One region of the Paenibacillus sp. IITD108 genome, then DNA from elsewhere that is predicted to be linked to it. Evidence: predicted binding sites of a transcription regulator. Region 1 holds the regulator's gene; each other region holds the start of a gene.
What was found. The regulator Rex, encoded in region 1, represses fermentation and respiration genes when NADH is low (regulators of the CRP and FNR family bind a similar motif). The targets are predictions, from matches to a motif close to TTGTGAAATATTTCACAA.
Positions count from the first base shown of each region.

Region 2: the regulator Rex is predicted to act here: its motif matches at 3,998-4,015, upstream of nadA (quinolinate synthase NadA).
Region 3: the regulator Rex is predicted to act here: its motif matches at 2,420-2,437, upstream of V1L65_RS15395 (DUF1641 domain-containing protein).
Region 4: the regulator Rex is predicted to act here: its motif matches at 3,302-3,319, upstream of V1L65_RS16540 (DoxX family membrane protein).

Region 1 covers NZ_JAZHCT010000007.1:143,044-151,257, reverse strand. Annotated here, with positions in the region: gene V1L65_RS08640 (3-hydroxyacyl-CoA dehydrogenase family protein) at 1-257, opposite strand, end outside; gene V1L65_RS08635 (AAA family ATPase) at 375-1,859, opposite strand; gene V1L65_RS08630 (hypothetical protein) at 1,852-2,391, opposite strand; gene V1L65_RS08625 (cell wall elongation regulator TseB-like domain-containing protein) at 2,634-3,152, opposite strand; gene V1L65_RS08620 (amidohydrolase) at 3,152-4,420, opposite strand; gene V1L65_RS08615 (redox-sensing transcriptional repressor Rex) at 4,440-5,096, opposite strand; gene dinG (ATP-dependent DNA helicase DinG) at 5,096-7,960, opposite strand; gene V1L65_RS08605 (hypothetical protein) at 7,975-8,214, opposite strand, start outside.
Region 2 covers NZ_JAZHCT010000031.1:14,415-22,628, forward strand. Annotated here, with positions in the region: gene V1L65_RS22000 (type III pantothenate kinase) at 1-474, opposite strand, end outside; gene nadC (carboxylating nicotinate-nucleotide diphosphorylase) at 471-1,355, opposite strand; gene nadB (L-aspartate oxidase) at 1,348-2,961, opposite strand; gene nadA (quinolinate synthase NadA) at 2,995-3,933, opposite strand; gene ftsH (ATP-dependent zinc metalloprotease FtsH) at 4,250-6,256, opposite strand; gene hpt (hypoxanthine phosphoribosyltransferase) at 6,356-6,895, opposite strand; gene tilS (tRNA lysidine(34) synthetase TilS) at 6,939-8,214, opposite strand, start outside.
Region 3 covers NZ_JAZHCT010000016.1:70,355-78,568, forward strand. Annotated here, with positions in the region: gene V1L65_RS15385 (hypothetical protein) at 1-351, shown strand, start outside; gene V1L65_RS15390 (glycoside hydrolase family 2 protein) at 368-2,155, shown strand; gene V1L65_RS15395 (DUF1641 domain-containing protein) at 2,625-3,068, shown strand; gene V1L65_RS15400 (NAD(P)/FAD-dependent oxidoreductase) at 3,096-4,274, shown strand; gene V1L65_RS15405 (ABC transporter ATP-binding protein) at 5,383-7,119, opposite strand; gene V1L65_RS15410 (helix-turn-helix transcriptional regulator) at 7,342-8,214, opposite strand, start outside.
Region 4 covers NZ_JAZHCT010000018.1:33,658-41,871, forward strand. Annotated here, with positions in the region: gene pxpB (5-oxoprolinase subunit PxpB) at 1-206, opposite strand, end outside; gene V1L65_RS16530 (LamB/YcsF family protein) at 245-1,012, opposite strand; gene V1L65_RS16535 (alpha/beta hydrolase family protein) at 1,361-2,470, opposite strand; gene V1L65_RS16540 (DoxX family membrane protein) at 2,683-3,240, opposite strand; gene V1L65_RS16545 (TetR/AcrR family transcriptional regulator) at 3,419-4,030, shown strand; gene V1L65_RS16550 (SDR family NAD(P)-dependent oxidoreductase) at 4,027-4,998, shown strand; gene V1L65_RS16555 (transcriptional regulator) at 5,256-5,906, shown strand; gene V1L65_RS16560 (sodium-dependent transporter) at 6,402-7,760, opposite strand; gene V1L65_RS16565 (NCS2 family permease) at 7,956-8,214, opposite strand, start outside.

The DNA of each region.
Region 1 (8,214 bases):
ACAAGCTCGCAATCTGCAAGCGAGAAATAATGGTCTGCACCTTGAATGCGTGATAAAATAAGCTTTTTCTCAGCATTCGTAAGCGCCCATTTTTCAATTTGCTTATCAAGATTCAGCTCTATCATTTTAAGCCCATACGCCAAGCGTTCAGTCGTACGTTCTACAATGATGACATCTAGACCACAAGCTGCAAGCATTTCTGCTATACCTTGCCCCATTGTGCCTATCCCTATAACGCCAACCTTTTTAATTTTCACATTAATGGCTCCCTTGAGGTTGTTATACAACCAATTATAACGAATTATAAGGAAAATTAAAGACAGACGAGACGTCTGTCCTTAATTTGTAATAATGAAAACGCTTAATGGTCGTTATTAGGCATGAAGCAGCGCTCTAAACTCATTTCCGTTCAACGTTTCTTCACACATTAACACGGACATGGAATCATCGATTACTTGTTTATGCTTTAGCAGGCTTGATTTTGTTTCTGCCATTTGTTCATCCAAAATTTTTCTGGAGATTGTAGCCCAGCCATCAGGGGTCATCATAGAAGCATCGATGATGCCAAGCTCCGTCAACCCAGATTCCACTAAAGTCCGAACCAGACTGACAGCTTGATCAAAGTCGCCGCGGGAGCCTGTACTTCTCTCACCATAAAATATTTCTTCTGCCGCCGCACCGCCAAGCGCTATTTTAATTTGATCCAGCAAATACTGCTTCGTGTATAATGTTTTATCATTCTCAGGGTTATGCCGCACGTAGCCTAGCGCTTGTCCCCTTGGCGTAACGGTAACCTGAGCAACGCTGCCCGGACGTAGCAGCTCCGCCATAATAGCATGGCCCAGCTCATGTCTGGCTACGCGATTCCGCTCCTCCAAGGAAGCTTCACGGTCCGTTCTTTCCCCCATCAGCACCTTGTCAATAGCCATTGTCAGCTCATCCTCTGTAATGACAGTCTTATTATCACGCAGTGCATATATTGCTGCCTCATTCATAACAGATTCCAGCTGAGCGCCCGAGAAGCTGTAGGATTGCGTTGCGACTTTCTCTAGATCTACAGCCGGGTCTAGCGGTTTGTTTTTGGCATGAATATTCAAAATATGAAGACGGCCTTTTTTGTCAGGCAAATCTACATGGATATGTCGATCAAAACGGCCCGGACGGGTAAGCGCCGAATCAAGCAGTTCCTTTCTATTCGTTGCAGCAATAATTAATAACTGCGGGGCTGCTTCGCTATGAATGCCATCCATTTCAGTCAGAAGCTGATTTAAGGTTTGATCGTATTCACGATGCTGCCCACCATCTCGCTTGCCGCCTATGACATCAATTTCATCAATAAAAATAATGGCGCTGTTTTTACCGGCTTTCTTCGCCTTCTGTCTTGCCTCTTTAAATAAATCACGAATACGTCCTGCCCCTACCCCAACATACATCTCAACAAATTCACTTCCCGATGCTGCCAGATATATAGAGCCGGTATAATGAGCCGCGGCTTTTGCCATCAAGGTTTTCCCTGTACCTGGAGGCCCAGTCAGCAAAATGCCCTTTAAAGGGCGAATGCCAAGCTTTGCAATCTGCTCCGGCTTGATCAAAAAATCTAAAGCCTCAATAAGCTCCTGCTTAGCACGGTCTTGGCCGCCAATTTCTTCAAAACTAAACGGCTCGGAGCTTATTTGGCGGTCATTTTTTTGCGTGGGCACTGCAGCTAGCTTCGATTTGCCTCTTGTTGCCGCAACGATAACTGTAGCTGCTAGCATACCTACAATTACGATCGGCAGCAAATTAATATTAATAACTACCAAGAAAATAAGCATAACCGGAATAATACCAATTGCTATCTCTTTACTCATATTACGCATTTGACCACGCTCCCAGCAGATGTGGCGTGCGAGGCAGCACCTTATGCAAAGCTCCCTCGTTATTCGTCAAAGTAATATATACATTATTATCATCAATATCCGTTTTAACTTGAACATTATTATATTTACTTGCGATTTGCTCAAGCGCCGTCGGAATTTGCGAGTACGTTTTATTTTCCATAGCTTCTGCTATTTGAAACATCGCCGATTGCCAAATGCCTTCAAGCTGAGCATTAGCTTCGGAATCGATTTGAAGCTTTAGCGTTCTATTGCCTATTACACGTTCTCCATTATGTGCAATCGTTTCATACACTTCTCTTAAATTAGCGGTAGGTGCAAGCTCAACATTAATTTCAATCCAATCACTATCGCGCTTCGGCTTGTCCGCATGAACAATACCCTGCACATCTTTTATCGCCTGCTCAAGCGGAGCTTGAACGGCTACTTGTTGGTAAATTGCCCAGCCGCCAAATAAGACCACAGCTGTCGCTAAAGCCGTGAGGAGAATTGGTTTAAATTTCAAATTAGACATTATGGCATCCTCCTGCTGTATATTAAATTTCGTATTTCTTAAATATAAGAAAGTATAAGTTTTTATACCTTATATCTGTCCTTATATTTCATCGGTAAACGCGCCAGTCCGAAGGACGGCGAAACCGTTTATCCTTGTATCACTTTTTCTATACGAAAGTATATCATATATATCAGCAGAAATGATGTTGTAAATACAGGAAAACGGAACATTACTGTTCCGTTTTCACTGCCCGTGTCGCTTTAACGTTCCGTTTTGTTAAGCATTTGATATTCGTCAATAAATTGTCCATCTGTCGCACGATAAAATGCATAATAGTATCGATTGTCTTTTTTCAATTGGACTTCCCATATGAGCTGGCCTTCCATAAAGCCTAGCTGTATTTTTTTTATAGCCGCCTCATCCGTCTGCTGCAGTTTACTTTTTATTTCATCTTCATTAAGCAATTCGGCGGAGCTTATTACAAACGGATCAATCTGCCTCCGTATAACTACCGTTAGCAATTGTTGATCTTCCGTCGTGCCGCTGACGATCCAGCTCGCTTCATCCCAAATGTACTTATGAATGGATTGAATTTCCGTAATCTCAGTCTGCTCCATTACTTTATGAATAGCGGCTTCTTTCTCTTGCCACAGCGGCTGCTGAATAGCTCTATAATATAAAACACAGCTTATAATAAGCGCAGCAACTGCGATTATTGTAACAATCAGCCAGCGCTTAGGATTCATGAGCGGCGGACGTTTTTTTTCGATAACTCTCATTATTGGCTGATCATGCGCTTGAAGCTGGCTTCCGCTTCAAACTTGATTTTTTCTTCATCCAACAGCAAGCATTCGCGATTGCGTACCAATTGTTTGCCGTCTATCCAAACGTGAAGCACATCCTTGCCAGATGCAGAGTAAACAAGATGGGACACAATATCCGTCATAGGATAAAAATGAGCTTGATCGATATTCAAAGCAATAAAATCTGCCTTCTTGCCTGCTTCCAGGCTGCCGATTTGCTCGTCCTTCCATAATGAACGTGCTCCGTATATAGTGCCAAGCTTCAATGCCTCGCTAGCCGGAATAACCGTCGGGTCATAGGATACACCTTTGTGAAGCAAAGCTGCAAAGCGGATTTCTTCAAACAGATCCAGATTATTATTGCTTGCCGGACCATCTGTGCCGAGCGACACACGCATGCCCGCTTTAAGCAATTGCGGCAATCTGGCTACACCGCTTGCAAGCTTCAAATTGCTGATCGGATTATGGGAAATCGCAACATCACGCGCGGCAAGCAAAGCAATTTCTTCATCGGTAAGATGAACGGCATGAGCAAGTAAAGTTGGGCAAGAAAAAAAGCCTAAACGATCCAAATGCTCAACTGGTCTAGCGCCGTAATCTTTAACGTTTTGCTCTACCTCTGCAATCGACTCTGACATATGAGTATGTAGGGGCAGGTTATAATCGCGCGCCGCCTGTACAAATTGCTCAATATAAGCTGGAGGGCAAGTATAAGGCGCGTGCGGGGCCAGCATCGTTGAGATTCTGCCACCTGCTTTACCATTCCAATCGCGTGCGAAGGAGATGGCGTTTTGCAGCTTCTGCTTTTGCTCTTCTTCCGAGCAAAGCCCGATTACGCCTCTTGTCAGCATACCGCGCATGCCAGAGTATTCAGTAATTTCGGCAACTAACTCCATACGATCATACATATCTACAAATGTAGTCGTACCGCTTAGCAGCATTTCTACTTGCGCAAGCGCCGCTCCATTTTTAGTATCCTCAGCCGTATACTTCGCTTCCATTGGCCACATTTTTTCCGACAGCCACACCTGCAAATTCTGGTCATCAGAAAAGCCGCGCAGCAGCGTCATTGGCGTATGTCCATGAGTATTGATCAGCCCAGGCATAAAAGCTTGCTTCGCACCGCTAATTTGCTCTACATTTTGTTCAAGCAAATGCTGTGGCGGTTCTGCTTCGCCGATATAAGTAATGACATCATTAGTTACAACCATATGACCTTTAACTACCGGCTGCTCATCGTTCATCGTTACAAATAGACCGTCTTTAATCCAAATTTGACCCACTCTCTTCAACTTCCTCTCGGTTTAAATAATAGGCAAGGCTAAGCAGCTCTTTTGTAAAATCCGCATGGTGGATTCTTACCTCTTCAGGAACACGCAAAACGGTAGGGGCAAAATTAAGTATGCCCTCTACGCCTGCATCAATAAATTGATTAGCTACATTTTGCGCTTCCGGGGCTGGAACTGTAATAATGCCTATGCGAATTTCCTGTTCATCGATAGTTGCCTTCAGCTCATCCATTGGCTTCACAATCAAATGATTTATTTTTGTCCCTACCTTAGCAGGATGGATATCAAAAACAGCGGTTATTTTCATATTGTCCTTGGAGTACTGATTATAATTGCAAAGCGCATGTCCAAGGTTACCGGCTCCTACTAATGCAACATTTATAATTTGATCCACTTTTAAAATTTGGCGGATTTTCTCACTTAAATAGGTAACATCATATCCTATCCCCTTGCGGCCAAAATCACCAAAGTAGGCAAGATCCTTGCGTATTTGAGCAGGATTCAAATCAAGCTTAATCCCTAAATCCTGTGAAGAAATAGTTTGCACTTCATGATACTGCAATTCATTGAGCACTTGCAAATAAATCGGAAGGCGTTTGACAACCGCTTCGGATATTTTGGCTTGCTTCATTATTCTACCTCCACTTGAGCGGGATTGAGCCATTCTCTCATGCGTACAATCATTTGATCGGCATGCATCGTTTCAATTTTTGGTCCTGGCAGCGAGTACAAAAAGTGCTTTCCATAATAAGTCTCTATAACACGTGTATCATAAATAATAACGATACCTTTATCTTGTGCTGAACGGACTAATCTGCCAAAGCCTTGCTTAAATCTGATTACGGCCTGAGGAATAGACAGCTTCATAAAAGGATTTTGCTTTTTGCGCAGCAACAGCTCCGCCTTCGCTTCCGCTAATGGATGATTCGGCGGCTGAAAGGGCAATCTTACAATTGCCAGACAAACAAGTGCATCGCCAGGAATGTCCACTCCTTCCCAAAAGCTGCTTGTTCCTAATAACACTGTCATAGGATGCTGCAAAAACCGCCTTGTCAGCTTCGTCCTGTTACTGCTGTCCATTCCTTGTCCCAGCACGGTAATGTCGGTACCGGCCAGCAACTCCTTCAATGGTTCATAGGTCATTTTGAGCATCCGGTAGGATGTAAACAAAATAAGCATTCGACCTTTCGTTTCTACGGCAGCGGCAGCAAGCGACTGCGCTAATTTTTCAATATACTTGTCGCTGACCGATGCCCCTTTCAATACCGGAAAATCTCTAGGAATAACGACCAGCGCTTGCTCCCTGTAATTAAATGGAGATGGCAATAGAACCGTTTTTAAACGACCCTGCTCCTCGTATCCTGATAATCCGAGCTGTTCAGCTGCATACTGGAAAGATTTTTGAACGGTTAAAGTAGCAGAAGTTAGTACAATACTATCTTTAACATCAAAAAAATGCTTTTGCAATTGCTCGCTGACATCTACTGGTGCAGCATATAATTGCACAGATCGAAACCGGTAAACAGGATTTGCTTCTATCCAATAGACAGAATCATTTTTTTCTAGCTTGACAAATATTCTAAGCTCATCCTTAATTCGCGTCAAATCACGCATAGCTCCATTAATATCAACTGCTAAAGCTTGGGATTGGCTTTCCTCTGCTCTTTCTTTTATATCATTGAGCATTTTATCAACCGTTGTAATTATACTGTTCAGCTCGATATGAACATTTGATTCTGCAGCAGCTATCGCTTCCCATTGCTTCGGCAACTCTTGGCTGGAAATCCGATACACAACTCCGCCTGTATCTGCATTGTCCTCTGAGCCATTTGACGTAAGCTGAAACATAAGCTCATACAAGGCATCCCATTGATCCTTAATCTCCTGCAGTTGGGGAATGACTGCATCAATCGTCTCTATCCAGGCCTCTTTATGGTCATCCACTTCTTCGTTCAAGCTGGAGCGAAGTGATAGCAGCATGCCAGTACGTGAATCCTTATATAATCTTGTGGTGATTTGAGGCAATTGCAAGTAAGCAATTTGAATGCCAAGATGCTTGCCGGCTACATCCTCGACATGATGCGCTTCATCTACGATAAGATGGCGGTAAGAAGGCAGCAAGCGATGATCGGCATGTATATCTGTAAACAGCATGGAGTGATTCGTTATGCAAACATCGGCTATGCTAGATTCATGCTTGGCCCGATGATAGAAGCAGCGCTTAAACCATGGACAGGCTCTGTTCAGACAAGAGTCAGCATCGCTGGAAACGGCTGACCAGTACTCTGCGCCGCGATTGCTCAAATTCAATTCTTCGTAGTCACCGGTTTCTGTCTCATTCAGCCAGACGACCATCTGAGCTCTCGTCAGCATATCATCATTCGTGCTGATTGGCTCCATACCGTTAACTTTAGCTTCAAATTTGCGCAGACATAAGTAATTTCCCCTGCCTTTAAAAATCGATGCCTTGAACGGAAACGGGAGCACTTCTGTTAATAAAGGAATGTCGCGATGACGCAGCTGCTCCTGCAAGTTGATTGTATGTGTACTTACGACAACTTTCGCTTCTTTGCGAATGCTATAATATAAGCTCGGGATTAAATAACCTAGTGATTTTCCTGTTCCAGTTCCTGCTTCAATTAATAAATGCTCGTCATTGCTGAGCGCATTGTAAACATGATGGAACATTTCTACTTGGGCAGTCCTTTCCTCATATTGAGGAAATTTTTGCTTAAAATTATGCTGGATCATATCCAAATATTGCTCAAAGCTTAATTGGCTTATATCCAAATCAGCAGCAGCCTCTTCGCGCGGCGGCTTTTCCTCTGTCCATTCCCGGGCGCGCAATGCAAATTGGCGATAATAATCATATTCGGCAGAGTCCAAAGCTGTTTCACTTGATACAAGCTGCTCTGTCTGCTGTATGAGCCAGCCAAAATCACTGCCGGCATCTATTAAGACAGATAGCCGCTGCAAAGTAAGCAGCGGCATCTGGCGCAGTTTTTTCATCATTTCGATAAAAATTAATGCAGTAGCCATTGCGTCACTGTCTGCACGATGCTGCTGCTCATGTGATACTTCAAATAGCTGTGCAACAACTCCAAGCTGATAAGAGGATATGGAAGGATATAATACGCGCAGCATTTCAATCGTGTCAAGCCTGCGGCCTACAAAAGGCAAATAGCCGCATTGGTCTAAAGCTCTGTTGAGAAATCCTGCATCGAAAGCCGCATTATGAGCGACAAGAACAGCATCATCCAACAGCGGAATCACATTTAGAATAACGTCATCAAGCATTGGCGCATCAGCAACAATTGCTTCATCAATGCCGGTCAATGAAGTTATAAATGCGGGAATTTCTACAGAAGGCTTTACGAACGAATTGTAAGTTTCCACAACCTTCAATTGTTCATCAACGATTACTGCAGCTATTTGTATGATTTCATCTTCTATTCCATGACCTGTCGTTTCCAGATCGATTACAGCATACTTCATTCATCCCTATCCTCTCACAAACAGCACAACTCCGTGCTCCCAAAATATAAAGAAAGCTGCTTCGGCTGGCTTAGACATGCTTCAAGATTATTTAATGAGTGCGCAAACTGCGGATAAACATCATAAGCTTTCCTGAAAAACTGCTCGGCAAGTGATAAATTTCGTTCAATCGCTTGTATGCAGCCTAGTGCATTATATCCCAGTGCAAGCCACTTTGGATAATCAGTCAGTACAATAAGCAACTGGAATTGTCG
Region 2 (8,214 bases), on a different contig from region 1:
TGTAGATATGCCGATGCCCGGAACAATAGCTCCGCCCAAATAATCTCCACTTGCATCGATGAAATCGAATGTTGTTGCTGTTCCGAAATCTATAACGATAAGAGGCGCCCCATACTTCACAATGCCTGCTACCGAAGTTACAATACGGTCTGCTCCGACCTCGCGCGGGTTTTCATATCGGATGTTTAGACCCGTCTTTACGCCTGGACCGACAATCATCGGCGGCATGCCCAAATATTTGTGGCATAGGCGCTCAAGAGTCGGCATTAATGGCGGCACAACTGAGGAAATAATAACACCCTCCAGCTGTTTCAAATCAACGCCGGCATACTGAAATAAATTATGAATGGTCATGCCGTATTCATCTACAGTTGCTGAACGATTCGTGCTGAGCCGCCAGTGCTGCAATAATTCTTTACCATTGTATATTCCTACAACGATATTCGTATTGCCTACATCAAGAACCAGAATCATCTAGCGGCTCCACCTTTCTTCTCGTTTAGATCCAAGCTAATATCAAGCGATTGGAAAGAATACGTTAAATTTCCTACCGATATAACATCGACGCCGCTTTGTGCAATAGCATAAATCGTCGACAGCGTTACGCCGCCCGATGCTTCTACGATAATATGAGGCGCCTTTTGTTTAATATAAGCAACTGCTTCCTTCATATTCTCAGGGCTCATATTGTCCAGCATAATAATGTCAGCGCCGCATGCTGCCGCTTCTTCTACTTGCTCCATGGACTCCGCTTCCACTTCAATCTTCATCGTATGCGGAATTTGCCGGCGGGCAGCTTGAACAGCAGCTGTAATGCCGCCTGCTCCTTTAATATGATTATCCTTAATCATAACCGCATCATACAGTCCAAAGCGATGGTTAGCGCCGCCGCCTACTCGGACAGCATATTTCTCCAAGCTGCGATGGCCCGGCGTCGTTTTTCTAGTATCCACCAGCCTTACAGGGAGGCCTTGCAGCTCATTCACATAAGCTCTTGTTTTGGTTGCAATGCCGGACAGTCTCTGCATAAGGTTCAAGGCAAGCCGCTCGCCTGTCAGCAGGCTGTGTGTGCTGCCTTCCACTTCTGCGATAATAGTCCCCTTGGCAACCTCCATACCATCCTGAACGAACGGTTGGAATTTCAAGCTGTCATCAACCATTTCAAAAACGAGCTGGGCGATTGAAACGCCTGCTATAATGCCGGCTTCCTTGGCATGGATGACAGCCTTGGATTGCGAGCCTGCCGGGATTGTTGATTGCGTCGTAATATCTCCGCTGCCAACATCTTCCGCCAGCCAGCAGCGAATTTGATTGCGAAGCTCCGTATTATAACCATTAGTCAGTGTATTAAACATATTCAATTCGCTCCTCGGTCATCCCATGCTCGCGATGCAGCACCGAATGTTTTCTCCAGCGCACATCATCCCGATTCGGAAAATCCTCTCGATAATGGGCGCCTCTGCTTTCCTCTCTATGCAATGCCGATTGGGCAGTTAGCAGCGCGCAGGTCAACAGATTAGCAAACTCATATTCCTCACGTTCCGATAACAAGGAATAAAAAATAGGCAGCTGACGCTTCAGCTCTTCGATTCCTTTTTCCAGCCCTTGCTTGCTGCGCATTAATCCAACATATCTGACCATCACCTTCTGCAGCTTTAGTCTACGTTCTACCACCGGTTGCATGGACGGACTTGTTCGATTTAAGGAAATCGTGCTGCGCGACGCTGAAGTGAGAGCAGGAAGCTCATTTATGCGCTTTACAATTCTTCTGCCAAACACAATCGCTTCTGATAACGAATTGCTGGCAAGCCGGTTGGCGCCATGAACACCGGTCGATGATACTTCCCCGCAAGCAAATAGTCGCTTAATATTAGTTTCGCCATTAAGATCGGTTTTCACCCCGCCCATCATATAATGCATGGCAGGTGCTACAGGTATCCAATCCGACGTTAAATCCAAGCCGTACTTTAAGCAATACTCATAAATAGTTGGAAAACGGTGCTTGATCATCGCTTCCGATTCATGTGTAATATCCAAATAAACAAATGTCGATTTGGTAAGCTCCATTTCGGTTACGATCGCCCTCGCCACAATATCACGCGGCGCAAGCTCCAATAGCTCATGGTAGCGTTCCATAAACCGCTCGCCTTTTATATTGCGCAGAATAGCGCCTTCCCCGCGAACAGCTTCTGAAATAAGAAAGCGAGGAGCTCCAGGATAGCAAAGCGCCGTCGGATGAAATTGAATAAACTCTGCATCCTGTATATACGCGCCAGCTCTATAAGCCATGGCAACGCCATCGCCAGTAGCCACCTCTGGATTTGTTGTGTAACGATATAATTGTCCTGCCCCGCCGGAGCATAATATGGTCGCTTTGCCGCGCACAAACAGCCTGCTGCCATCTTCCTTTTGCACAATCGCCCCGCAGCACTCATTATCTTCAGTTACAAGATCGATCACAAAATGATCATCCCATACTTCAATGTTTGAGTTGGCCATTGCCGTCTGCGAAAGCGCACGCACAATCTCGAAGCCGGTTGCATCCCCGTTAGCGTGTAAAATCCGGCGCTGGCTATGCGCGCCTTCCTTCGTCAAAGCAAATTCGCCATTTTCCAAATCAAACTGGGTTCCCATATTGACAAGGCTGCGAACACCTTTCGGTCCTTCATGCACCAATACATCAACGGCTTCTTCAGAACATAGTCCTGCGCCTGCAATGAGCGTATCCTGCAAATGGTACTCCGGGGAATCCTCAGCCGAAATAACAGCGGCAATTCCGCCTTGGGCATAGCGTGTGTTGCTGTCCATTAATGATTTTTTAGTAATCATGAGTACGGAATGCTGCTCGCTCGCTCTTATAGCGGTAAAAAGACCGGCAATGCCGGCCCCTATTACAATTACATCCTTATCCACAACTGGCAGCTTTTCCAGTTCGGTGTCTGTTAAATATCTAGGAATCATATTTATTCCTCCAGGTACGAATGGGAATGGCTGCTATTTGACTAGCAGCATGCGCTCCAAGGATTGTCTTGCTTGGTCCGCAATGTGAGGCGGCACATAAATTTGAGGCTGCATTGTCTCTAAGCATTTTACAAGCTTTTTGAGATTATTGACCTTCATATTCGGACATACCAAATATTTTGAAGCAAAGTGGAATGTCTTGTCAGGGCTGTCAAGGCGCAGCTGATAGCCTGTTCCATCCTCCGTACCTACAATAAACTCCTTAGCATCCGATTCCTTGCAATATTTCAGAATAGCTGTTGTACTGCCCACAAAATCACCGAGTGCTACAACTTCCGGACGGCATTCTGGATGCACGACGAACTGTGCATTTGGATATTTCACTTTCATCTCTTCTACATCTTTAACGGTAAGCATATCGTGAGTGTTGCAATAGCCTTCCCAAATAATCATTTTTTTGTCCGTATTTTGCTGGACATAATGACCAAGGTTTTTATCAGGCACCCAAATGATTTCATCGCTTTCAACAGAGTTCACTACTTTAACTGCATTGGCAGATGTGCAGCAAATGTCTGTTTCGGCCTTAATTTCTGCAGATGAATTAATATACGTGACGACCTTGGCATTTGGATGCTGAGCCTTAAGCTTACGCAGGCCATCGACGTTAACCATATCCGCCATAGGGCAGCCCGCTCGCTCATCTGGAATAATAACCGTCTTATTAGGAGCAAGAATCTTGGCGCTCTCCCCCATGAAATGCACACCACAAAATACGATAACATCCGCATCCGTTTCTGCAGCTTTTTGAGCTAGCAAAAAGGAATCACCACGAAAATCAGCTACTGCTTGAATTTCATCACGTTGGTAATAGTGAGCAAGAATAATGGCATTCCGCTCTTTTTTCAGCTGAAGCAAACGCTCCGTTAATTCACGATTTTGTTCTGCTTTTCGCTCCATTGCCAATGCTTCCACAATAGACCCTCTCCTCTGTATGAAGGACGAGACTTTATCCCGTTCCGTTATTCAAGCAGCGACCTTGTGAAAAGTTGCACAAAGTCACCAAGCCGCTGACCTGTAATCATTTACTCATGTGAAGTTTTCAAAATAATTGGATTAAAACTTAATGTACACTTGCCTGCGTAGTCTGTCAATGGATGTGAGGTCATTTTTTCGACACAATTAATATTTCTTTTCCACAGTGCCTAAGAGAGGGGCCGAATTCGCTTTCGATTCCCAAATATTACATAAAAAAGAAGACCCCCGTATATCGGAGGCCTTCTTAATCCTATTATTGTTTGTCAGGATCATCAGAAGGATCACGTTGTCCATCTTGACTCGGAGGCGCTGGCTGATCTTCCCCATCACGAGGCTGGATACGAACCTTAACATCTCCAATCTCATCGATAATCGGTTCAGCAGTTGATACTGCCGGACTTTCACTGGAAGCACCTTCAGTTGCCTCACTAGTAAGTGTACCGTTCTCGATAAGTGATTTAATTTGATCCATCTCAAGTGTTTCTTCAGAAAGCAATGTATTTGCAATGAGATGCATTTCTTTGCTTTTCTCTTGAAGAAGCTTTCTCGCACGATCATAACATTCGTTAATAATCGTTTGCATTTCTTGGTCAATTTCGTATGCAATTTGATCGGAATAATTCTGCTCATGGCCGATATCGCGTCCAAGGAATACTTGGCCTTGTGAGCTTCCGAATTGCATAGGGCCAAGCTTGTCGCTCATACCATATTCCATAATCATGCTGCGAACGATGCCTGTAGCTTGCTTGAAGTCGCTGTATGCTCCTGTGCCAATTTCACCGATAAATATTTCCTCAGCTACCCGGCCAGCCAGCAAGCCAGTAACCTTATCAAGCAGCTCCTGCTTCGTTACAAGCATGCGATCTTCCTTCGGTAGCATGATTACGTATCCGCCTGCGCGTCCACGCGGGATAATAGTAACTTTATGAACCATATCCGCATGCTCCAAGAAAAATCCTGCAATCGTATGACCCGCCTCATGATACGCAACGATACGCTTCTCGCGGTCGCTGATGACACGGCTCTTCTTTTCTGTACCTACAATAATGCGGTCAATCGCATCGTCAACCTCAACCATTGCGATATCCTTCTTGTTGCGTCTTGCAGCTAGAAGCGCTGCTTCATTCAGCAGATTTTCGAGGTCTGCGCCGCTAAAGCCTGTTGTACGCTTAGCAATTACATCGAGCTTCACGTCACCATCAAGCGGTTTGTTGCGGGCATGTACCTTCAATACCGCTTCGCGGCCCTTCACGTCAGGACGGTCAACCGTAATTTGACGGTCAAAGCGGCCTGGACGCAGCAATGCCGGGTCCAAAATGTCCGGACGGTTTGTTGCCGCTACGATAATAATACCTTCGTTCGCGCCGAAACCATCCATCTCGACAAGCAATTGGTTAAGCGTCTGCTCGCGCTCATCATGGCCGCCGCCAAGACCTGCGCCGCGCTGACGGCCTACAGCATCAATCTCATCGATAAATATAATACATGGCGCATTCTTCTTGGCATTCTCGAACAAGTCGCGAACACGAGAAGCACCGACACCAACAAACATTTCAACAAAATCAGAACCGGAGATGCTGAAGAACGGCACCCCTGCCTCGCCTGCAACTGCGCGCGCCAGCAATGTTTTACCTGTACCAGGAGGACCTACAAGCAGTACCCCTTTAGGTATGCGAGCGCCAACTAAATTGAATTTGCGCGGGTCTTTAAGGAAGTCAACTACTTCTACAAGCTCTTGCTTCTCTTCATCCGCTCCTGCTACATCCTCAAATGTAACACGTTTCTTCTCTTCGTTATACAAGCGCGCACGGCTCTTGCCAAAGTTCATCACCTTGCCGCCGCCGCCCTGTGCTTGATTCATCAGGAAGAAGAATAAAACAAAAATCAAAATAAACGGAATGATAGAGGTTAGGAACGTTAGCCAGAAGCTTGGGCGGTCCATTTCCTTATAGTTGACCTGGAACTGGTACTGATCTTCCCATTCCATAATTTTCTCGCCAGCTTCAACCCCAACTCTAGACGTAAACTTCTCGCTGTCCACCCCTGATGGCTTCTGTTTATATTTACCCTCAACATAATAAGTCTGATTCTCAAATTTCACCGTTAGTTCTGCGACATTGCCTGATTCAACAGCATTTTTCAGCTCATCATATCGCAACGGAGCAGAAGAATCACCCTGTCCGCTTAGAACTTGAAATATTCCTACGGTAACCAAAAAGATGATCAAATAAAAACCAGTATTTCGGATGATCCGATTCATCCCCTACCTCCTCTCAGACGCCTTTAAATATTCTACCATAGCATGACTTTCCATAACAATAGAGGCTGTTTCGGATGAACATGTACGGTAATGCATCGATTATTTTTCGTAAACTTCCGGCTTTAATATACCGATGTATGGAAGGTTACGGTATTTCTCTGCAAAGTCTAAGCCGTAGCCGACTACAAACTCATCTGGCAAAGTAAAGCCTTTGTAATCAGGCTCCAGATCCACCGTACGGCGGGCAGGCTTGTCAAACAGAGCGGCTACAGTTACCGATCTGGCATTGCGACGCTCTAGCACATCAATTAAATAGCTAAGCGTTAGGCCGCTGTCAATGATATCTTCGACAATAATGACATCTCGTCCTTCTACAGACACATCCAAATCCTTAATAATTTTTACTACGCCGGATGATTTTGTAGATTGACCGTAGCTTGATACCGCCATAAAATCAATTTCAAGCGGCACAGAAATAGATTTAACAAGATCAGACATAAAAATAAAGGCACCTTTGAGAACACAAATAACGAGCGGATTACGCCCGTTGAAATCCTTGCTTAGCTGCTGCCCCATCTCTCGGACCTTAGCTTGAATTTGTTCCTCGCTGTACAGTACAGCTTTAATATCCTTTTGCAACGTTTAAATCCCCCTACACTTGCTTAAAGTTAAATAATTCTGCCTACTCCTGCTTAGCTCGCATGATGATGATTTCCCTCGTATCCGGATTTGTCAAAGCAATATTCGATCGCCGTATACCAGGTATCCACAGCAAGCGCCCTCCGCTTTCACAAAGAAGCGGATAAGTCATTCGCTTAAGCGGTGCAATTTTTGCATCAACGAACATATCTTGCACTTTTTTTGATCCCTTTAATCCTAAAACCTGCATTCTGTCTCCCGGCCTGCGATTGCGCAGCTCCAGCGGAAATATTAGCTGCTCTGCATCGAAGCACGCCTCGTACCGGGAACTCGGCATAACCGCCAAATGGGCTGAAATTACCTCCAGTTCCATTGTCCAGCCTCCTGGAAGAGAATAAACACTCCCAGCTGCCTCGGAAATCGTAATGGAATAGGAACGCTCTTCTTGCTCCACTAGAGATTGGGGGCTATAAAGCCAGCGAAGATAATCGTACTCTCGTCTAACTTGAATATGTAGTCCCGCATCCAAACGATTTGTGCTTGGTCCATCAGATGCAGCAAGCATTCTCATTGAATCGATGCGTTCAAACGAAAAGCTGTCTGACTCTTTTGAAAGATAACTTAATATTAGTTTAATCAATCTCCTTTGTAAAGCGACATGAAGCTTGGCGAGTTCATCAACGCGTATAATGCACTGATCCTGCTTCACTTCGACCAGCTGCTCGAATGCTTTTTGCGTCTGCTGCTGCATCCAATCATCCTCCTCACCGGCAACCTCGGCAATACGCTGCAAGGAGGAGGACAGCTGCGGATTGTACTGCATCAAATAAGGAAGCACATCCAGCCTAACTTGATTGCGAAAATAATGCTTTTGCAAATTACTGCTATCTATGTAATAGGGTACCTGGTGCTGCTGGCAATAATCAATGATGTCCGTTTTATTCATACGCAGCAATGGACGAATCAATGACACTGTTTTATCATTTCTTTTGCTTGGAATGCCAGCAAGTCCCGTAAGCCCCGCTCCTCTTATCAATCGCATCATTACAGTCTCAGCTTGATCATCAGCATGATGAGCAAGCGCGATGCTGTTTGCGCAGTAGCGATCTGCTATTATATGCAAAAATTCGTATCTTTTCTCGCGTGCTGCTGCCTGGGAGTTTAAATTGTTTTCTTCTATATAAGAGGGCATTGATAATTGTACAGCTTCAAAAGGCAGCTTCAGCTGTTCAGAATATTGTGCTACGGCAGCTTGCTCGATAGCCGATTCTTCTGGACGATAGCCATGGTTAACATGAGCGACAACAAGCTGCAGCTGC
Region 3 (8,214 bases), on a different contig from region 1:
TTTGTATGGAGATGGCTGCAGGAGGATGCGCTGCCGGAGCGTTTCCCTCCTTCCATTTGGTGGATTATAGGTGCAGCATTTTTATTGTATCTCTACTATTTGATCGCTCGGTATGTGGGTCGTTATATGATGGTTAGCGCGCCAATCGAAGCGATGGGGCGCAATGTGCTCTGGTTTTTGATTATGAGCAATTTGCTTATATTTTCACTCAAGAGCAGACATGGGGATTTGCTGTTTAGTCCTCTCGAAGGTTTTATAATGACCGTATTGTTGCTGGCGTTCTCTGGATTTGGAATTTGGATCATCGCCAAAAAAACGGCAAAGCATGGACTAACCAAAACAACAACCTAAGGTAAGGTGAGCTGCAATGGCATTGAAGGATCACTATCGCAAGGACTATCCGCGTCCACAATATGTGCGCAAGGCTTGGCTTGATTTGAACGGCGCTTGGGATTTTGCATTTGATGATGATAATAAAGGGGAAAGTGAAGGCTGGCAGGCTGGCTTTGCGCCTGCACATACGATACAAGTGCCGTTTGTTTACGAAACAAAAGCAAGCGGTATAGGCGAAGAGAAGTTTCATCCCTATGTCTGGTATCAAAAAAAGGTGGCGGCAACGGAGGAGCAGCTTGCAAAGCGGGTGGAGCTTCATTTTCAAGCTGTAGATTATATCGCTAAAGTATGGATCAACGGTGTTTTTGCAGGCAGGCATGAAGGAGGCTATTCCGCTTTCTCCTTCGATATTACGTCCTATTTGCATGCCGGAGATGACAACATCATTGTTGTAAAAGCAGAGGACAGCGACAGCTGCACGCAGCCGCGCGGCAAGCAGCGCTGGAGAAAGGATAACTTTGGCTGCTGGTATGTCCAAACGACAGGAATATGGCAGTCCGTGTGGCTGGAATATTTGAGCAAGCAGTTTGTATCGCGGGTTAAGATTACGCCTCAACTAGACGATAACGCTGTTCATTTTGAATATGCGCTAGCTGGCCATGATTCGTCCAACGCAGCTTTACAGCTGACTACGATTGTTTCCATGGACGACGAGATCATCAAGGAAATAACGATGGCTGCGGATCGCAGCAGCCTGTCGGCGAGTGTGAGCTTGCTAAGTGAGAAGCGCGAGTGGAAAGTCGAACGCTGGAGCCCGGAAAATCCTAAGCTGTATGAAGTTGAATTCATCCTGAGAGCTGGCGATCAGGAGCTGGACCGTGTGCACTCCTATTTTGGACTTCGCAAAATATCGATTCAGCACGGCAAGGTGCTGCTCAATAATCACGCATATTATCAGCGGCTTATTCTCGACCAAGGCTATTGGCAGGACAGCCATTTGACTCCGCCTTCGGAGGAAGCGATTCTCGATGATATTCGCAACATTATGGCAATGGGCTATAACGGCGTGCGCAAGCATCAAAAAATAGAAGATGCGCGCTTCCTGTACTGGTGCGATGTACTGGGATTGTTAGTATGGTCTGAGGCAGCGGCTACCTATGAATTCAATGATGAAGCGGTTGATAGATTTACTAGAGAATGGCTGGATATCGTACAGCAGCATTATAACCATCCGTGTATCGTGACGTGGGTTCCGTTCAACGAGTCATGGGGTGTGGCCAATATATTTGCCGATGTGAAGCAGCAAAAATTTACGGAAGCAATCTATCATTTGACCAAGTCGATCGATCCTTATCGTCCAGTCGTTGTTAATGACGGCTGGGAGCATACGGTGTCCGATATTATTACACTGCACGATTATGAGGAGTCGGGCGAAGTGTTAAGCCGCCGCTATGCGGATAAGCAAGTGATCGTCAATAATGAAATCGCCTTTTCCAATTGGAAATATGCAATGGCGCAGGGTTATGAATATCGCGGGCAGCCAATTATGATTAGCGAATTTGGCGGTATTGCCTTCAAGAGCGAAACAGGCTGGGGATACGGCAATCAGGTTGCGTCTGACGAAGCCTTTATTGAAAGATTCCGCTCGATTACACAAGCAATTAAGGATCTGGACTATGTCGTCGGCTACTGTTATACCCAGGTCTCGGATGTTCAGCAGGAGGTTAATGGGCTGCTCACTGAAGACCGCAAGCCTAAAATTGATTTGGCCACTATAAAAGAAATTAATCTGGCGCCAAGAAAGAGCGCTCATGAACGTTAGAATTTGTTAGCAGTAATCTAAAAACCCTTGCCTTGCGCCTATAGGTGCGAGGTCTTTTTTTGAAAAGAAGCAACGCATAAGAGTTCAACTTACGTCTGTTTCTATATTTTTATTGATAAACGATTCTGTCCAACGTTCGGCGAAATGATAAATATCATTGATTCGACAGAAAATAATAAAATTCTTGAAAATAGGAATTGAACATTTTGAGAAAAAGGCATACTATAAACATATAGTAGTAAACGGGCTGTTACAGTTTGCGAGTTGTGAAAAAATTCACAATCTCAGCTATTTCAAAATATAAGAAAATATAAGTTTCCTGCTTATACCTGATCTTATATTTCTCCGGAATGAAACGCGCGATCGCCAAAAGATGGGGACAGCCGTTTCACCTTGAGTAGCTGTTAAATATGATTTTAACAAGCTTGACTGCATACAGTACGCTAAATTTAGGGAGGCTGCAATTCGAATGGTCGAAACAGAAACAAAACAACCTGAGAGCAGTACGGAATCAGTATCTGTACGTGAACTGGATGTGCTAGAGCAATTGTTGAAGCCGGAAGTTCAAAGTTCGCTTAATGTATTGGTAGAAAATTTGCCGAAGCTGGCAGAAATGGTTACAATGCTGACCAAAGTCTACGATGTTGCTGTTACAGTAGCTAACGACAAGGTTTTGGTAAACGACATGATTCATGGCGTTGGCGAGTTCGTTAAGCCGGTTCAAGAAACGGCAAAAGGAATCGCTTCTGCAGCGATAGAAGCAAATGACAGAGCACAGGCGGATGCGGCGGCGACGATCGGTCTTTTTGGACTGTTGAAAATGATGAAGGATCCGCAAGTACAATCTGCATTCCGTTTTGCGCAAAAGTTTTTGGATGTATTGTCCGAGCGCAAGCAAAACGCCAATTCATAAGCATTTAAACTAGAACGGAGGATTAGCATGTCTGAACAGATTTTAATTTTAGGTGGCGGATACGGCGGATTGCTAAGCGCACTTACTGCCCGTAAACATTTTTCAGCTGAAGAGGCGTCAATTACGCTTGTGAATCGTGTTCCTTATCATCAAATCGTAACTGAGCTTCATCGTTTGGCGGTAAATGGCCTGGATGAGAAAAACGTTGCACTGCCGCTTGATAAGCTGCTCAAAAATAAATCGATTAACGTAATTATTGACAATGTAGACAAAATTGATCCAGACAATAAGAAAGTTCAGCTGTCTAGAAGCGGAAACCTTGGGTATGATAAGCTTGTCGTAGCACTTGGCGGCGAGACAGCATTTTTCGGCATACCTGGTCTGGAAGAAAACAGCATGACCCTGAAATCAGTTGACGAAGCTAAGCGTGTTTATGCACATATACAAGCTCGTTTGGATGCTTATGCGAAGTCGAAGGACGAGAAGGATGCTGCGATCGTTGTTGGCGGCGGCGGCTTGACTGGTATTGAATTGACCGGAGAAATTGCTGACAAGCTGCAGGAATGGTGCGAAGCAAAAGGCATTAATCGCAGTGAAATCAAGCTTTACAATATCGAAGCAGGTCCAACAATTCTTGCTGGCTTCCCGGCTGAGCTATTGGAGCGTGCAAAAGCAAGCCTTCAAAACCGCGGTGTTAACCTAATTATGGGTGTTGCGGTAACAGAAGTACAAGGCACAAAGGTTATGCTGAAGGACGGAAGCTCGATCGATACGAATACATTCGTATGGACAGGCGGCGTAACTGGAAACCCTGTCGTTGCAGACTGCGGCATTGAAGTGAATCGCGGCCGTGCAACAGTGAACGAATTTTTACAATCGACATCTCATGCAGACGTATTCCTTGCTGGCGATAATGCTGTTGTATTTGGTCCAGAAGGACGCCCTTATCCGCCAAGTGCGCAAATCGCATGGCAAATGGGCGAGGCGATCGGCTACAACCTATATGCTAACTACAAAGGTATTCCTATGAAGTCCTTTGAATTTGTAAATTCCGGCGTATTGGCAAGCTTGGGACGCAAGGATGCAATCGGTACAGTTGGCGCAAGCCAGCTTCGTTTGAAAGGCGTTCCTGCTTCTCTAATGAAGGAAGCAAGTAATGTTCGTTACTTGTCGCATGTGAACGGTTTGTTCTCTTTGGTTTATTAATATTAAATGATAAGAAAAGCCCCATTCAAAAGAATGGGGCTTTTTGTTTTTTTGAGAGTCGTAAGAAAGTATGGATAAGCACATGTGGTGCACATATTGTTTGTTGCCCTTTCTCCAAGGAACCGACAACTTCGCTAGATGGACAGTCGTTCCGTTATTACGCCCAAAATCACAGTTTTCAGGTGGCAAAGTGACAGACGTTCCGTTATTGATCCTTAAATCGCAGAAAATGCTCCATTTGGAGACGTATAGCGGAATGAGTGACCGCGAAATAAAGAAAATGGCTGTTTTTAGGCAAATAACGGAATGAGTGACCACGTCCATTCATTGTGAGCAACATTTGGTAAGCAAAAGAAAAGATAACGGAGAGCAAGATTGGGATTCGTAAATCAAAGTGCATGAAATGTAGCCAAGTGAAGTAGAGTTAGGTGAAGTCAGATGAAGTCAGGTGAGAAAGGATACGTTAGCACTCATGAGGCTTAGCGATAGGAAGAGCCCCATTCAAAAGAATGGGGCTCTTTGAAGTTTTGCTGGTTAGCAAAAACTCTAACGAATCCTGGAAGCGCTATTTGGCCTAAAAAGCATCTTTTTAAAATCTAACGTAGATATACGATCTTATTGGTGCTCTAAGACGGCTGAAACGATGGTTTGTTCACAGATAGCGTAAACAGGATTCGTTACAATTTCAAAAGGGCTAATTTCGATGAAATAGCGCTTCTGAGCTTCGTTAGAACTTGGCGAGAGTCTGAACACTGCGCGTGTCCAATACGCAGTAGGTCCAGAGCATCTGAGCAATCAGCGACCAGATACAGCACCTAGGTACCACTAGATACGCGCCCAGGTATCACCAGATACAGAATCTAGGTACCACCAGATACGCGCCTAGGTATCACCAGATGCAGCGCCTAGGTACCACCAGATACGCGTCTAGGTACCACTTGATATAGCGCCTAAGTACCACCAGAGTACAGCGTCGCCTAGGTACCACCAGAATACAGCGCCTCAGGTACCACCAGAATACAGCGCCTCAGGTATCACTAGATATAGCGCCTGGATGTCACCAGATACTGCACCCGATACCGCGCTAGAGACCCGGCAGCATCCAATATCAGTTAGCAGCCATTGCTACCCAATGTCCTTCGTTAACCTGAACGAAGCTGGACTGCTCCAGCCCGTAAGGATCTGGATGCGAGTTGTCTTTCAGCGGCACAAGTTTTTTCTTCGCTTCAACTTTAGGGTCAGGAATTGGAATCGCTGCAAGCAGCGATTTGGTATAAGGGTGGATCGGGTTGGCATACAGCTCCTCGCTCTCAGCCAGCTCGACAATTTTTCCTTTATACATGACTGCCACTCGATCGCTTATATGCTTAACCATCGACAGGTCATGAGCGATAAACAGATAGGTGAGGCCGAGCTTTTGCTGCAGGTCCTCCAGCAGCTTCACGATTTGCGCCTGGATCGATACGTCCAATGCGGAGAGAGGCTCGTCGCAGACGATGAATTCCGGCTCGACCGCCAATGTTCTAGCGATGCCGATCCGCTGGCGCTGTCCGCCGGAAAATTCATGCGGGTATCTGAGCGCATGGGAAGCATTTAGCCCTACCATCTCGAGCAGTTCCTCGACTCTGCGCTGGCGTTCCTGCTTGCTGCCTGCTAATTTATGAACATCGAGCGCTTCTCCGATAATGTCGACAATCCGCTGTCTTGGATTAAGGGAAGCATACGGATCCTGAAAAATCATGCCCATATGTCTGCGCATGACCTTCATTTCTGAACGGTTAAGCTGCTGAAGCGGAATGCCTTTGTACAGCACCTCACCGCCTGTTGCTTCGTTCAGTCTGAGAATAGCTCGTCCCGTTGTAGATTTGCCGCTGCCTGATTCACCGACTACGCCAAGCGTTTCGCCTGCTTTTATATCAAAGCTTATATCGTTAACGGCTTTAATAATTTGACCCTTGCCCAAATCGAAATGCTGCTTCAAGGAGCGAACCTGCAGAAGCGGCACATCGTCCTTCTCAATAACAATGTTAGGAGCCTGCTTCGGTTTTTTCTTCTCATCCAAGCGGGGCAAGGCATTGAGCAATTTCAACGTGTAAGGATGCTTTGGACTCGCGAATATTTCTTCCGTCGTCCCGGTTTCGACTATTTCGCCATCCTTCATGACGACGACACGGTCGCACATGCCGGCTACTACGCCAAGGTCATGAGTAATAAGAATAATAGCAGTGCCAAGCTTCTGCTGCAGCTCCTTCATCTGATTCAAAATTTGGGCTTGAATCGTTACGTCAAGCGCAGTGGTAGGCTCGTCCGCAATAAGAAGCGAAGGACGGCATGCGAGCGCGATCGCAATCATAACGCGCTGGCGCATACCGCCGGAAAATTCATGCGGATATTGCATATAGCGTGCTTCGCTATTCGGAATGCCGACCATTTTGAGCATCGCGATCGCTTCTTTACGAGCTTCCTTCTTGCTTAGCTTTTGATGCTTGATCAGGCTTTCTTCGATTTGTTTGCCTATGCGCATCGTTGGATTGAGCGAGGACATAGGATCTTGAAAGATCATGCCGATATCCTTGCCGCGAATGCTTTCCATCTCTTTATCTGATTTGAATGCCAGGTTCTGGCCGTTAAAAAGCACCTCTCCGTTTTTAACCATGGATGGCGGTGAAGGCAGCAAGCGCATAATGGTGCGAGCGGTAACGCTCTTCCCGCTGCCTGACTCTCCTACGATGCCGACAGTTTCGCCCTTGTGAACCTCGAAGCTGACATTGCGGACAGCCTCAACCTCATTCTCATGAGAGAAGAATGAAACGGATAGGTTATTCACTTGCAATAATTTGTTCATATCGTCACCCACATCGTTGTTTATTGATAAATCGTAAAGCTATATATTTCGATCAAGCCGTTTGTCTTTTGAAAGATACGGCGTACTTACCTATTTACACTTACTTTATATTGTACAATGAATGAGCAATTGAGCCAAACAAAGTTTAAACATAATCCCACCTCTCTATTTTAAAAACATACTATACAGATGGGAATTATTCAATTGAAATAAAAGGAAACATCATTTATTCATCCGCGCTTTTACAGAACGAGCATACTCTGTAGGGCTCATGCCGTTTTCCTTTTTGAAAACCTTGGAAAAATAATGAATGCTGGCAAAGCCGAGCAGCTCGGAAATTTCCGTCAGATTATAGCAATCTTCGCGAATAAAGGCTTTGGCCTGGCGAATACGAGCCTTTGTAATATAGGCAACAACCGTACAGCCCAAATATTTGCGGAACAAAAGCTGCAGACGAGTGCGGCTGACAAAGAAATGACTGCATATATGGCCAATCGTAATAGGCTGGCTTAAATTCGCTTCAATATAGCTGCATATATGCTGAACGAGCGATTCTTCGCTATTTTCCCGTGCTGCCGTACTGAGGGTAGCTGCAGCATCCTCGGAGCGGTGCATTCTGCGCAGCAGCGAAATAAGCAAAATTTCCAAATAACAGCGAAGCAGCTGCTCGCTGCCGGGGATAGCGTCAGAACGCCGCTGCAATGGATGCTTAAATGGATATTCAAAAGCATTTTGCCCTTCGTTCATCATTTGTACAAGAAGCTTGCGTTCTTCCTCACCAAGCTGAATGACTTTATTCTCAAATCTTTGCATGGCGATGCTATGGCAGTCAAAGGTGAACACAATGACATTCGGAGCGATGCCATCAGCTGCGTGAAAGCTATGAAATTCATTGGGCTTATGAAAAATAATCGAGCCCTGCTTAAGAACATGCTGCTCATCATCTGTGCGCACTTCAATTTCTCCGCGGTCGACATAGAGCACCTCCCAAAAATTATGGCGCTCCCCTCGAAAAACATAATTTTTGCCGAATTCGAAATAGTAGAGGGTAATCAACTGCTCAATTACAATCGTTTGCTCAAGCAATGTTCTTTG
Region 4 (8,214 bases), on a different contig from region 1:
CTGCTTTTGTATACTGCAAAGGGATCATAATGAATCGTAACGGCTGCGTAGCTCGGCACCGCTTCTATCCAGCCTGCAAAAGGATGCTGTTCCAAATGCTCGCTCATCCGCATGACCTTATAATGAACATACTCGTCAATACGCTCTCCCAAGCGAATAATAACAGCGCATTCTCCCAACGGCTCGATTTCATATACATCCTGCATGCATTCTCCTCCTATCGCTACATGGTGGCCGTGCTGTCCTATACTAGGCCTTGCACAACAATACCTGCCTGTTCCAGACCGCTGCGCAGCTGCTTCATATAATTCAAAGCGTACGGCGTGTCGCCATGCACACATATCGTGTCCGCTTTCAGCTTAATAGTCACTCCGTCCCGAGTTTGCGTTTCTCCGGCGACAGCCATGCGAACAGCCTGCTCGGCGGCAATCGCACGATCATGAATAACTGCCCCGGCCATCCCCCTCGGCGTCAGGCTTCCGTCTTGCTCATAAGTCCGATCGGCGAACACCTCGCTCGCGCTTCTCATCCCGATTCTATCGGCTGCATGAATCAGCTCGCTTCCAGACAAGCCGTATAGGATAAGCTCGGCATCCACCTTATACACTGCATTAACAATGGCCTCAGCCAGCTTGCGTGATCTTGCCGCCATATTGTACAAAGCGCCATGCGGCTTTACATGCCGGACAATTCCGCCTTCTGCCTTGGCAAAAGCGCTAAGTGCTCCCAGCTGATATACTGTCATATCAAAAGCTTCCTGCGCCGTAATTTGCATTTCCCTGCGCCCAAAGCCGATCAAATCCGGCAGTCCCGGATGAGCGCCAATTGCAACATTATGCTGCACAGCAAGCTTCACCATCGCCCGCATCGTCGCCGCATCGCCCGCATGAAATCCGCACGCTATATTAACAGAAGTAATCTGCTCCATAATTTGATGGTCAAGGCCAGGATCGCCAATGCGATAGACGCCAAACCCTTCGCCCATATCACAATTCAAATCAATCGTTTTCAACCAGCCTCGCTCCTTTCGCTTTATCGATTCATTATGAATAAGGTTACATAAGATAGAAGGCTACTACGATCAAGTTGGGCTTCCGACCGCTGTTGTATTCCAATTTTTTATATTACATAAAACCTATAAAGGTTAAAATTGGCCTACAAAGGCGGACGCTGCCGCTTCTCCAGTCCCAAGCTTGCTCTCCGTTGCCCCTTCTTATTGGTTATAAATAGTTGTCCATAATGAAACGATAGCTTTCCTGACTACCCTTATATTAATCGAAAAAACTCGACTCGTCATCCTTGCTAAAACAGCAACAAGCCAACAGCCGCCTGTATTGGAGCCATTGGCTTGTTGTCTATTCTAAATGAGATTGGCGTCGGCAAAATCGATAAAGCAGCGCCAATCATATTCTGTTAAATCGTGATCCCCTGTTCGTAGATGATAACCTAGCCTCTCACTGCTAATAGGGGTTTCAGCAGCAGGCATAGTTTCCGCGCCTATCCCATCATAGCCGTGCAATTTGTAAATCGGCTGTACTGCAATAAGTGATAAAAATTCTGATTCAGGGTCTGCCCAGCTATCCTCGGTTGCGCTGGATACATAGAGCAGGCGAGGAGCGATAAGTCCTAGCAGCATATGCTGGTCAACTGGAAGCTCATCCTCGCGATCATTGTACTGCTTATAATTTTCGGCAAACCAATGAGGAAAGGAAGCGTTGATATGGCTAATTCGTTCTCCCTGCTTGCCTCTGGACAGCGCCGCTCCGGTGCAGCCAGAATTATTGCTTACGACCATTGCGAAGCGCTCGTCCTCGGCGCCGGCCCATAAAGCTGTTTTTCCGCCGCGGGAATGACCGGCTAAAGCAATTCGGCTCGCATCAATAGCCGCTTCCTCCTCCAGCGCATCCATCACGCGAGATGCTCCCCATGCCCACGCCGCTATCGTGCCCCATGCATCGCCTGGCCGCTTATCCAGCGGCGGGTCGAACAAGCCATGCACACCGTTGCGAAATTCATCATGCACATCCGGGTCTACATCCTCTACTTGAAAAACAGCGGCTGCATATTCTCGCTCAATCAACAGCTCGGCCGGCCAAAAGCCGCTTAATTGCTTGCGATCGGGATCCGCAACGGCTGTACCCCGATTATTAATAAGAACAAACGCAGGAACAGGCTTGTCTGCCTTAGCAGGAATAAACAAGACAAACGGGAGCTTACCTGTGCCGCCTGGCCCTTCATATTGAATTTCTATTTTTTTACGTACAGCTAATCCGTCCATCATCAGATCTTCCGCTTTTACCGCTATACGCATCGATTCCGGACGGCGAACAGGAGTCCTGCCATACACATGCGTACGAAAAAGCTCGACTAATTCCTTTCTGCGTTTCTGCGCCCATTCATCTTTGTTGCTGACTATTCCGCCTCCAGCATTCAACAAAATATTAGGCAATTGCTTCAGTCTTTGATTCATGCTTATCCTCCCAACCCATTTCAGCATTGAAAAAAATCGGTGAATCATAGAAGCAACGAAGTGCTATGATCATCCGCCATAACTATCGTCCTTGTAAACATAACATAAGTGCCGCAGAATAATAACCTCCATTTGTGATGCTATGCTTTTTTCTGCAATAAAAAAACGTGCAGCAATCGCCAATGCGACTGATGCACGTTTTGATAGTCAGGTTAAGCTGATATTTCATCTTTTTTATTTTTATCCCTCGTCCAAGGTGTCCCAAGCAGCGGAAGCGCCCAGCGGTCAAGTCCGTACCAGCCTGCGTTTTTCCAAGCTAGAACTAGCCAAGTTGCAAGAATAAACAATAAAGGATTTGTGCTTAGTGTACCTGCGAACAAGAAGCTGACGTTCATAAGTGCTCCGAAAAATGCTGCAATCCCTGTTAGAAGACCTAAGATAAGTCCCAAACCTACTAGCAATTCGCCAAAAGCAACCATATAACTGAATACTTTTGCATTTGGTATAACAAAATTTTCAAGGAAAGATGCATACCAGCCAGTTACATCTCCGCCTTCTTGCGATTTTGCAATAGCGCCTCCCAAGAAGCCTTTTAGTGCCGCACCGGCATTATCCCCTGTCCAGGCATCAGAATTAACTTTTTTCCAGCCTGCTGTAATCCATGCATATCCGAGATACAAACGTACTACCAGCCAGATTAGACCTGCTCTCGTGCTGCTGAATAGAAATCGCGATACCGGATTCTCTGGGATATTAATTTCTTTGTTCATAAATGATTACCTCCGTAACTTGTGGTCTTGGTTTCATTATACTGTGGCAAATTTTAGGGTGATGTGATAAATGTCACACAAGTACAATTATACTATTTACATAACTTTACACAACACTTATAATATTAAATATAAAATGATATATATCGAATGATATTAGTAAAAGGATGGAAGCTTAATGGCGCCGAAAACAAAGTTTACAAAAGAACAAATTATTGATGCTGCCTTCGACATTGCTTCCTCAGAGGGCTTTGCAGGCATTACTATACGCAGCGTTGCAGCGAAGCTGGGGAGCTCCATTGCCCCTATTTATGTAAATTTTAAAGACACTGAGGAATTGCTTGAAGCTGTAATCGAAAAGACGCTTATGATCAGCAAACAAATACTGCAGGAGCAGCAATCCGGCGATCCATTCAAGGACATCGGCATGGCCAGCCTGTTATTTGCCAAGAAGTACAGCGTGCTGTTTCTAGAACTTATTAACTCCAAACATCCTTTATTGAAACAGCAGCATAGCAGCGGCGGCTTTTTAATTGAGCATATGCGAAGCGATCCGATTTTCAGCCGCTTATCAGACGAACGGCTGGAGCTAATCTTGTTGAAAATGAAGCTTTTTCATACAGGCATTTCCGTGATGGCCGCAAGCAATCAGCTGCCTGACGCCTTTGAGGATGAAGCTCAGCTTGCCGCTTTGCTTAATAGTACAGCGATCGACTTGATCGTCGCTGCTCATGTGCAAAATGAAAAAACTATCGAGCAGCTAATACAACAATATGGAGGGCCGCTATGAGAGATGAGTTTGGCAGGGCCAATAAGATTGTTATTATTACAGGAGCAAACTCCGGCATTGGAAAAGCAGCAGCCATCCAATTCGCCAGCAATGGCTGGCATGTCGTTATGGCCTGCCGGGATACATTGTCGAGCGCTGCTGTCATGCATGAAATCATGGAGCAAACAAAATCAACTCACGTTAGCTTACTTCAGCTCGATGTCTCCTCCTTTGCATCCATTCACCAATTCAATGAGCGTCTACGTGAACATTATGATCATATCGACTGCATTATTCATAATGCGGCACATTTTAAGCATGGCCAGCGCCAATGGCAAGGCAGCGTTGACGGGATCGAGCTGACTTTTGCAGCAAACACATTCGGCCCTTTTTTATTGACTCATCTGCTGCTCGACCTTCTGCAAAAATCCGATGACGCACGAGTGCTTCATGCTTGCAGCACCAATATTAAACACTTCTTTGATCCGAAGCGCTCCATTGAATGGAATTTAATCGCAAACACTAATAGTGACGCTTCTCAAGCCCGCCCTTACAACTCCTACAAAATGTATGGTGACTCCAAAATGGCTTTATTCATGCTTACTCGCAAAATGGCGGAAGAATGGAAACCGTATGGCATCAAAGTTAATGCGCTGCAAATATCCGGCGTGCGTATGTCAAAACGTACGTTAAGAAATCTAAGCGGTCTTTGGAAATTAGCAGCCCATATGCAAAACCTGATATTTCCGTTGCCCGATGCCATGGCGAATAACTATTATGAAATATGCAGCAACGCTAAGTTCAAAGAGATGAGCGGACAGCTGTTTAATGATAAACTGGGTATTATTCAGCCTGCAGAGCTCAATGTAAAGCTTACCGAAAGAATCAAGTATATTGTCGGATCCAATCATTATCCGAGTTATGCTTTAGATAGCGGTCGGACGGATCAGCTGTGGAGACTGTGTAATGAAGTATGTTTGGCACGGTAGCGGGTTACGGTCATTCGTCGAATTCCGTTCGTGAAGGCGCACAGTCAGTTCGTATACGCATTGTCTGCTTCGTCGTCAAAATCATTTTCAATTCGCTAGTTGTCTCTTTCCTACAAACCAGCTATAATTTTAATAATTCGTAACAAATGGATATGGTCGTAAAGAAAACGCCGCTTCTCAAAAGGACTGCCTTAATAGGTGTTCCCTTGTGAAGTGGCTTTTTGTATTTTCTAAAATAAAAATCGGAGGTTAAGATGATGTCCAAATTTGAGGAGTACTATTTGCAATGGCTGCAGTCGAATATTAACATTGATAAAAATCCACGTAGACGAGAGCTTCTGGAAAAAGGGCTTGGCCATGGTACTATTGAGTTTCTCCGCATGGTCTGGTTTCCTGCTATCGGTAACTTTAATGATCTTTATCCTGAGTGGGAAATACGTGATTTTAGCAATGGATACCGTTATATTGACTTGGCCTACATGCCAGCTGGAGCTAAAGGCGGAATAGAAATTCAAGGCTACGGTCCTCATGCAAGGGATCTTGATGTACGCAGATTTAAAGACTTATGTCGCCGCCATAGCTTGCTTGCACTTGATGGCTGGACTTTTTTGCCTATCGCCTATTTATCCATTATCGATGAGCCAAAGCAATGTCAGCAGATGGTGCTTGCCTTTATTGGGAAATTTATTTCAATCGATGTATCGAACCAATTAAATTGGCTGGAAGCTGAAACTGTCCGCTTTACTCGCCGTTTGTTGCGGCCTATTACACCAATAGAGCTAGCTGCACATTTACGAGTGTCTGATCGGACAGCACGACGCGTTCTTAGTAGACTAGTTGAGGTTGGATTGTTGGAAAGTGCAAGTGGTAAACAAAGAATTAGAAGTTACAAGCTACGTTTGCAATAATGGCGTTTAGTGGGGGCTGAGCTAACGTTTGATTATATTTGGCGGTCACTGGTTCCGCTATTTGCCTTAAAAACACTATTTGTGGTGTTTCGCGGACACTGGTTCCGTTATCGGCCCATTTCAGGTCCGTTTTTGGGTTAGTTTTCGTACAATAGCGGAACGTGTGTCACTTTTAACGAGCAAATGAGGGGATTTCGGCTCAATAGCGGATCGCTGTCCAGGTATTCGTTACTTGCGGCGTTTGCGTTCTTCTGACGGTACTGACGGTACTAACAGCCTTTTTGCATCAGGTCACTGTGTACGTTCGCGTACTTCTGGCGGTCACTCGTTCGCAATTCGCACGTTACGCAAACTCATCCGCAAAAAAACCAGGATACGTTTCAAGAACCATCCTGGCTTAGTTATATATCTGCTTGTTTAATAGATACGCACCCTAGCATATCGATTTATCTGCTTTTATCTGCTTTCATGCTTTTATCTGCTTTTATCTGCTTATTACTCAAAAGAAAGTATGCCTGTCGTATGCAGCAATACTAGAACCATTAGCACTGGCGCGATATAGCGTATCATAAACAGCCATAGTTTGAACCAGCCAGCTTGAAGCCCGGTCGCTTCGGCCGCTCTCTTCCAGCGATAGCCCGCAAAAACAATTACCGCCAAACCGCCTACCGGAAGCATTACATTCGAAGTAATGAAATCGACCCAATCAAACACTGACTTACCGCCAATAACAAAGCCTGGCACTGCACCAAAGGATAACGCCGAAGGAACGCCAAGCACAAAAATAATAGCACATACTGCAATAACAGATTTCGGCCGGCTCCAGCTAAAACGTTCCATTACATAAGAAACTGGCACCTCCAGCACGGATACTGCAGAAGTTAATGCGGCAAATGCCAGCAAAATAAAGAACAATCCTCCGAACATGGCGCCAAACGGCATAGCCGAAAACGCAGCAGGCAAAGCAACAAAGACTAGCGATGGCCCTTGATCGGGCGCTATGCCGAAAGAAAACGTCGTTGGGAAAATAATTAAGCCGGCGATAAAGGCATAAACCAAATCGCCTGCTGCAATAGCGAGTGTTGCTGTTCCGAGCGACTGCTCCTTACGGACATATGAACCATAGGTTAATAAAATCCCCATTCCCAGCGATAGCGAGAAGAAGGCATGCCCTAACGCAACTAAAGCCGATTCCGCAGACAGCTGTGAGAAATCAGGGTTAAGGAAAAAGGAAACCCCTTTGTTCGCGTTTGGAAGCGTAACCGCCCTGACCATTAATATAACGAGCAATGCAACCAAGCCCGGAATAAGAATTTTATTAAACTTTTCAATGCCTTTAGCTACCCCCAAAATGACAACGCCGCCAGTTATAACAATGGAGATGAATTGCCATACGATTGGCAGGTAACCTGAAGTAAATGTGCTGAATTGATAGGCAAAATCTGAGCTTTTAAATAAATTGCCATTAAATGCCCACAACGCATAATGAAGCGTCCAGCCTGTAACAACAATATAAAAGGTTAAGATTAAAAATGGCGCCAGCACTTGCAGCAATCCGGCACCTTTCCAGGCACGTCCGCCGCCAGCCCGTACAAACGCAGTTGCCGCGCTCCCTCGGCCGCTTCGGCCTATGGCAAGCTCTGCTAACAGTACAGGCAATCCAATAACTATCAAGCACACTACAAATAATAGAAAAAAGGCCGCTCCGCCGTTTTCACCAGTAATATAAGGGAACTTCCACATATTTCCCAGGCCGACTGAACTGCCTATCGCTGCAAAAATAAAGCCAACAGACGAAAAGCGCTCCGTCTTTTGGTTTAGCTGAAGGGTACTTTGTTGTTTTTGTTTGATCATACTCACGGCTCCAAGCTTTCAGTAATATTCTAGCTTATGACTTCCACCATTATATATCGATTTGCTATTTTGGGCTACCTGTCTATTAATGGGTGACTTTTCACCAGCTAGAGCAAATAAATGGACAAAAGCCGAAAACGATCAGATTTGAACAAAAAAAGCAGCGCCGGCCCAGCGCTGCTTTTTTTTGCGAAATTACATAAATACGTATCTGCCAATAATAAGGATTGCAAGCACCCACATAATCCAGTGGATTTGATATTTGCCTTTGCCAGACAAATTAGCAACCGCAGCAAGTACTACATAAGCAACGATACCGAAAGAAATACCGTTTGCAATGCTGTAAGTAAATGCCATGAACGCTAGCGTAAAGAAAGCTGGAATAGCGTGCACCATGTCTTGGAAATCAATTTCTTTAACAGACTGCATCATCAACACGCCAACGATAATCAAT